Chlorobaculum parvum NCIB 8327: one gene and its partner. Each later gene encodes a partner of the first gene's protein in a complex. Links are inferred from orthologs where the notes say so. Each region holds a gene or a part of one and is shown on either strand. Other genes may lie near its edges.

The links.
Region 2: the proteins of accC (region 1) and accD are in contact, whole or in part, in a solved structure (PDB 8UXZ), measured with the Escherichia coli proteins. The link is inferred for Chlorobaculum parvum NCIB 8327 from one-to-one orthologs.

What each region holds. Positions count from the first base shown.
Region 1 is NC_011027.1:2,068,625-2,071,596, forward strand. It holds accC (acetyl-CoA carboxylase biotin carboxylase subunit), read left to right. Parts: upstream 1-800; coding sequence 801-2,144; downstream 2,145-2,972. Other genes in the region: efp (elongation factor P), read left to right, coding at 1-248; accB (acetyl-CoA carboxylase biotin carboxyl carrier protein), read left to right, coding at 301-780; rpoC (DNA-directed RNA polymerase subunit beta'), read right to left, coding at 2,602-2,972. UniProt on the Escherichia coli protein: This protein is a component of the acetyl coenzyme A carboxylase complex; first, biotin carboxylase catalyzes the carboxylation of the carrier protein and then the transcarboxylase transfers the carboxyl group to form malonyl-CoA.
Region 2 is NC_011027.1:429,765-433,254, reverse strand. The notes cover bases 1-2,970. They hold accD (acetyl-CoA carboxylase, carboxyltransferase subunit beta), read right to left. Parts: upstream 1,921-2,970; coding sequence 1,081-1,920; downstream 1-1,080. Other genes in these bases: CPAR_RS02075 (BamA/TamA family outer membrane protein), read left to right, coding at 2,191-2,970; thyX (FAD-dependent thymidylate synthase), read left to right, coding at 249-911; clpP (ATP-dependent Clp endopeptidase proteolytic subunit ClpP), read right to left, coding at 1-8. Outside these bases: more of CPAR_RS02075, read left to right, coding at 2,971-3,490.

The DNA of each region.
Region 1 (2,972 bases):
ATGCCGTGATGGTCGATATCGTGTTTGCCGATGACGGCTCGATTCTCGAAGTTGAACTGCCGACCTTCGTTGAACTGGAGGTTACCGAAACCAACCCTGCAAGCAAGGATGACCGCGCCACCAGCGGCACCAAGCCGGCCATCGTCGAAACCGGTGCCGAGGTGAACGTGCCCATGTTTATCCAGACCGGCAGCATCATCCGCATCGACACCCGGAGCGGCGAGTACATGGATAGAGTTAAAAAGTGATTAACTTGCCAGTCATAACCGAATTGCGCGTAAAAATCTTAAGACCACACTCATGAACCTCAAGGAAATCCAGCAGCTTATCGAGATTGTCAACGGTTCGTCTCTTGATGAAGTCGTCATCAAGAACGGCGAGTCCGAAATCACGCTGAGACGAAACAACTCGAAAGCCCAGGCTGTATTGCCGACCGCCCCTGCCATGGCGCAACCCGTTCAGGCAGCGCCGTCCGTGCCACAACCTGCAGCCGTGCAGGAACAGCCAGCTCCGGCTTCTGCCGCGCCAGCCGCCGCCGGGGATCTCATTGACATTCACTCTCCGATTGTGGGCACGTTCTACCGTTCGCCTTCCCCGGACGCCGAGGCATTTGTCAATGAAGGCGACAAGGTCAAGGCTGGCGATGTACTGTGCATCATCGAAGCCATGAAGCTCATGAACGAGATCGAGGCAGAGGGTTCCGGAACCATCGCCGAAATTCTCGTTGAAAACGGTCAGCCTGTCGAATACAATCAGGTCCTGTTCCGAATCAAGCCATAACTTTCAACCAGTACTGCACCTTGTTCAAAAAAATACTCATAGCTAACCGTGGAGAGATCGCCTTAAGGGTCATGCACACCTGCCGGGAGATGGGCATTTGCACCGTCGCCGTCTATTCGACCGCCGATGTCGATTCTCTTCATGTCAAGTATGCAGACGAAGCGGTCTGCATCGGCCCGCCCCTTTCGCGTGAAAGCTACCTCAACATCCCGCGCATTATCGCGGCTGCCGAAGTCACCAACGCTGACGCCATTCATCCCGGTTACGGCTTCCTTGCCGAGAACGCCGATTTTTCAGAAGTCTGCCACTCCTCGAATATCAAGTTCATCGGCCCATCGGCTGACATGATCAACCGGATGGGCGACAAGAACACCGCCAAATCGACCATGATCGCCGCCGGCGTGCCGGTGGTGCCCGGTAGCGAAGGCTTGGTCGAGGATGTCGGTCACGCAATCGAAACCGCCAAAAGAATTGGCTACCCGGTCATCATCAAGCCGACTGCCGGTGGCGGCGGCAAGGGTATGAGAGTGGTGCATGAAGAGAGCCAGCTCGAAAAAAACCTCAAGACCGCGCAGAGCGAAGCCGGCATGGCGTTCGGCAACAGCGGCGTCTATATCGAAAAGTTCCTTGAAAATCCTCGTCACATCGAAATTCAGATTCTGGCCGACCAGCACGGCAACGTGCTGCACCTCGGCGAGCGCGACTGCACCGTGCAGCGCCGCCACCAGAAGCTGATCGAGGAGACCCCCTCACCGGTGGTCGATGAAGCCCTGCGCACGAAGATGGGCGAAGCAGCCGTGGCCGCCGCCAAGGCGATCAACTACGAAGGCGCCGGCACCATCGAGTTCCTGCTCGACAAGCACAAGAACTTCTACTTCATGGAGATGAACACCCGCATCCAGGTGGAGCATCCCGTGACCGAGCAGCGCTACGATGTCGATCTGGTCAAGGAGCAGATTCGCATCGCCGCTGGTGGAAGTCTCGAAGGCAAAGTGTTTGAGCCACGCGGCCACTCCATCGAGTGCCGCATCAACGCCGAAGATCCCGAGCACATGTTCAGGCCGTCGCCGGGCGAGGTGCAGGTGTTCCACACTCCGGGCGGGCCGGGCGTCAGAATCGACTCCCACTGCTACGCAAGCTACGTGGTGCCGTCGAACTACGACTCCATGATCGGCAAACTCATCGTCACCGCGCACACCCGCGACGAAGCGATCGCCCGCATGTCGAGAGCGCTCGACGAGTTCATCGTGATGGGCATCAAGACTACCATTCCGTTCCACAAGCAGGTCATGCACGACCCGGTCTTCAGGAGTGGCGAGTTCGACACCAGCTTCCTCGACAGCTTCCGCTACGAAAAGCACTAAGCGCTCTCGACAGAGCGCTCTGGCTCGTAACAGTAAAGCCCTGCGACCTCGATGGTTTGCAGGGCTTTCGTTTTTCCGCCGTTTCAAATCAACAACAAACTGATAAGACACTGACCCTGCTGACCCCTCTTTGTGAAACAGAAGAATGTGCGAAAAAGCTTCTCCGGTCTCAAAAGCTATTGCATTGCTTACAACTGTGACATAAACTAAGACAACATTTGTAGAACCAACGGCACTCACACATTACACTCCTCTCCCTCAAAAGTGATCCCATTTATTGCACGTCCAGCATTATCTCTGAACAATAGTACTTCCGCATCCGAAAGATTACCTGGCACCTCTCAGGGAATAATCGATGTCGTTACAAAGAGCACTTGACAAAAAAGCCACCCAGCCCGTTATAGGCTGGATGGCTTTGTAATCAGGAAATAACGTAAGCTAAAAGCAGCTTTACCAGTTAGTTCTCCTCCTCTGCATCTCCAGTCGAAGCTGACTCAATGACGTCGACCTCTTCAGGTTCGTTGGACTGAAGCCTGATTGAGCGGTATTTGCGCAATCCGGTACCGGCAGGAATAAGCTTACCAACAATAACATTCTCTTTCAGACCGGCGAGATGATCGACCTTGCCAGCCACGGCTGCATCGGTCAGCACCTTGGTGGTCTCCTGGAAAGAGGCTGCAGAGATGACGCTTTCGGTCTGCAAGGCGGCGCTGGTAATACCCAGTAACACCGGATGCGAGGTTGCCTGCAGCGCTGGCTCGATAGTAATGAGCGACTTGCTGTTGCGGCGTAGCTCGCGATTCAGCTTGGTGATGTCGCGCTGCTTGT
Region 2 (3,490 bases), 1.6 Mb from region 1 along the record:
TTAGCCATATGCTTCAAACTTTTTTTGCGGAAACCGGCGATAAGGCCCCCGTGTGTTACAGCTTCGCAGAAATCCTTGCCAGATCGTAACGAAGCCCTGCAAAAGATCACCTAAAATACAGAGACGAAACAAGAATTCCTGAAATCCGGTTCCGCTTTCCTTAAATTAATAAAACAGCACCTCCGTCGCCTCTCCGACTTTTGGTATATTGAACGCTTCATACCACCACTCAAGACCGCCAAATAGCCATGCAGGTACGCCTCATTTCCGTCACCAATCCGCTCATCGAAATCGACGACCGCCAGCTTACCCCCGAAGGCCTTATGGCCTACTGCGCGAGGGTTTCGAGCCCGCATCAGGAGACGCCGGACTACGAGAAGCTGCTCTCCTACTGCATTGACAAGAAGCACTGGAGCGTGTTCGAGATGGTTGACATGACCGTCGAAATCACCACCTCCCGTGCCATCTCCCCGCAGATTCTCCGGCACCGGAGCTTCTGCTTCCAGGAGTTCTCGCAGCGCTATGCCAAAGCGCAGACGACCGAAAAGTACCAGCCGAGGCGGCAGGATACGAAGAACCGGCAGAACTCGCTGGACGATCTCGACGAAGCAACCGTGGCATGGTTCGACGAAGCGCAGGAGAAGATTGCGAAGCTCGCATTCGACAGCTACGAAGAGGCGCTGGAGAAGGGCATTGCCAAGGAGAGCGCCCGCGTGCTGCTGCCGCTCGGCACGCAGACCCGGCTCTACATGAAAGGTTCCGTGCGAAGCTGGATTCACTACCTCGACGTCCGCACCGACCCGACCACCCAGAAAGAGCACCGCGACATCGCCGAAGCCATCAAATCGATTTTCATGGAACAGTTCCCGGTCATCAGCAAGGCAATGGGCTGGAAAACAGTTGAGAGTTGATAATGGATAGTTGACAATAGCAAGGACATCCCGACAAGTCGGGATGCCCTGAACATACCCGAGTATCATACATTTTCACTGTCCACTCAGTCCATTTCCCTCCTCAGCCCACAAAAAAAAGGGCGGTTCACAAACCGCCCTTGAAGAACACTATCCGATACCACTCCGTTTACCCCCGCAGGTGCTTGAACAGCTTGATGAGCTGCAAGCGCAAGTCCTTGCGGTGAACGATCATATCGACGAAACCGTGCTCCTTGAGAAACTCGGCGCGCTGGAAGCCTTCGGGCAGGTCGCGCTTGATGGTATCGCGGATAACTCGCGGGCCGGCAAAGCCGATGAGCGCTTTCGGCTCGCTGATGTTCAGATCGCCAAGCATGGCATACGAAGCGCTGATGCCGCCCATCGTCGGATCGGTCATGAGCGAGATGAATGGAATGTTCCGTTCACCGAGTCGCGTCAGACGGGCTGAGGTCTTGGCCATCTGCATGAGGCTGAACGCGCCCTCCATCATGCGTGCGCCGCCGGATTGAGAAATCAATATGAGCGGTGCGTTCAATTCGACGCTCTTGTCAGCCGCCCGCGAAATCTTTTCACCTACCACCGAGCCCATCGAGCCGCCGATGAAACCGAAATCCATCGCGGAAATAACCGCAGCGGAACCACCCATCGAACCGGTAGCGTTCCGGCACGCTTCGCTCTTTCCCGATTTCTGCATCGTGTCGCGCACGCGATCGGGATACTTTTTCGTATCGACAAAGGTAAGCGGATCGGCAGCTCTGAGCTGGCCGTCGAATTCATCCCACGCCCCATCGTCGAACAGGAACGAGAAGTAGAGATCAGGACTGATTCGGAAGTGATGACCACACTCCGGGCAGGTGTAGAGGTGATCTTCGAGCTGTTTTTTGTGCAACGCAGCGCCGCATTCGTCGCATTTGGACCACAACCCTTCAGGGGTGTCGCGCTTGTCCGTTGTCTTGATGGAGGGTATCCCCCGTTTGAACCAGACCATTTTTATTATTACCACTAAAGAGTTTACTTTGGAATTCAAGATATAAACTCGCCACGACATCTCAAAAACAGGCTGCTGCCGGAGTCTCCTGTGAACTGCAATCATCAACAGCACAAGCGCTTGAGCAGACGCCCGATTTTCATTGGGCTGGCCCTGCTGCTGTCGATCGTGCTCGAGCTCATCCCGGCCGGACGCGCCAGCGCCGAGCCTGTGACCGTCTGGCCCGACACGCTTGCCACGCCCTGCCAGCGTTACGAAATATTACCAGCCATGCGCCCCCTGCGCAAAACCGTCGGACTCGCGCTCTCGGGTGGAGGAGCCAACGGCATTGCCCAGATCGGCGTGCTCAAAGCATTGGAAGAGGCGCAGGTGCCCATCGACCGCATCGCCGGCACCAGCATGGGTGCGCTGGTCGGTGGACTGTACAGTTCAGGCTACTCAGCCGCAGAGCTCGATTCGCTCGCCCACGCCCTGCCCTGGGAAAAACTGACGTCGCTCAATAGCGAAACGCCCAGAACCAACAGCTATCTGGAACAGAAAGCGATCCGTGACCGGGCCTCCATCGCCATCCGTTTTGAAAAATTCAAGCTCGTCGTGCCCAAATCGCTGAGCGCGGCCCAAACCTTCACCCGAACCATCGACCTGCTGGTGCTCAACGCACCGTACCACACCGGCAGCTCATTTTCCGATCTGCCGGTTTCGTTCAGAGCGGTCACGACTGATCTGCTCTCCGGCCGCCGGGTCACGCTCACCTCAGGGCCACTCTCGGAAGCGATGCGGGCCAGCAGCACGGTGCCGATCCTTAACCAGCCCATCGAGCGGGGCGGCCGGAGACTTGCCGACGGCGGTCTGGTGGCCAACCTGCCCATTGATGAGCTTGAAAACGCCGGGGCAGACTACAAGGTCGCCGTGGACACGCACGGCAGGATGTACACTGACAGCAGCGAACTCGACGTTCCCTGGAAGGCCGCCGACCAGGCCATGACCATTCTGACCCAGGTGCAGTACCCCCAGCAGCTCGAACAGGCCGACCTGGTCATCGCGCCCGACCTCGAAAACCACAAGGCGACCGATTTCTCAGACATCCCGGAACTGATCGACGCCGGCTACGCCAAAGGCCGCCTGCTCGCCCCCGTCATCAAACGGAGCATCCAGGTCGAGCCGAAGCACGACATCGCACTCTCCGGCTATCGCAAAACCATCGAAGGCATCCCGGCGACGGCAGCCTATCTCGAACAGGCCAGAACGGCCAACGCCATCGTACGCAGCGGAACCCACGCGAAAAAAATCCTGCAAGAACTTCTGGAAACCGGTCTGTTCAGCCGTGCCTGGACCAGAATCGATAAAAAAGCCGGAACCGCCGCTTTCGTACTTGAACCACTCCCCCGGCTTGAGCGGGTCGAACTCACCGGCGGCCCTTCGAATGCTGTTTCACAAAAAAAGATCGACCAGGCCTTCGAGCCAATCCTCGACCGGCTCTACACCAACGCCGTGGCGACCAGCGCACTTGAAAAGCTGATCCGCCTCTACCGGCAGCAAGGCTACAGCCTCGTCCAGATCGAGAACTGCT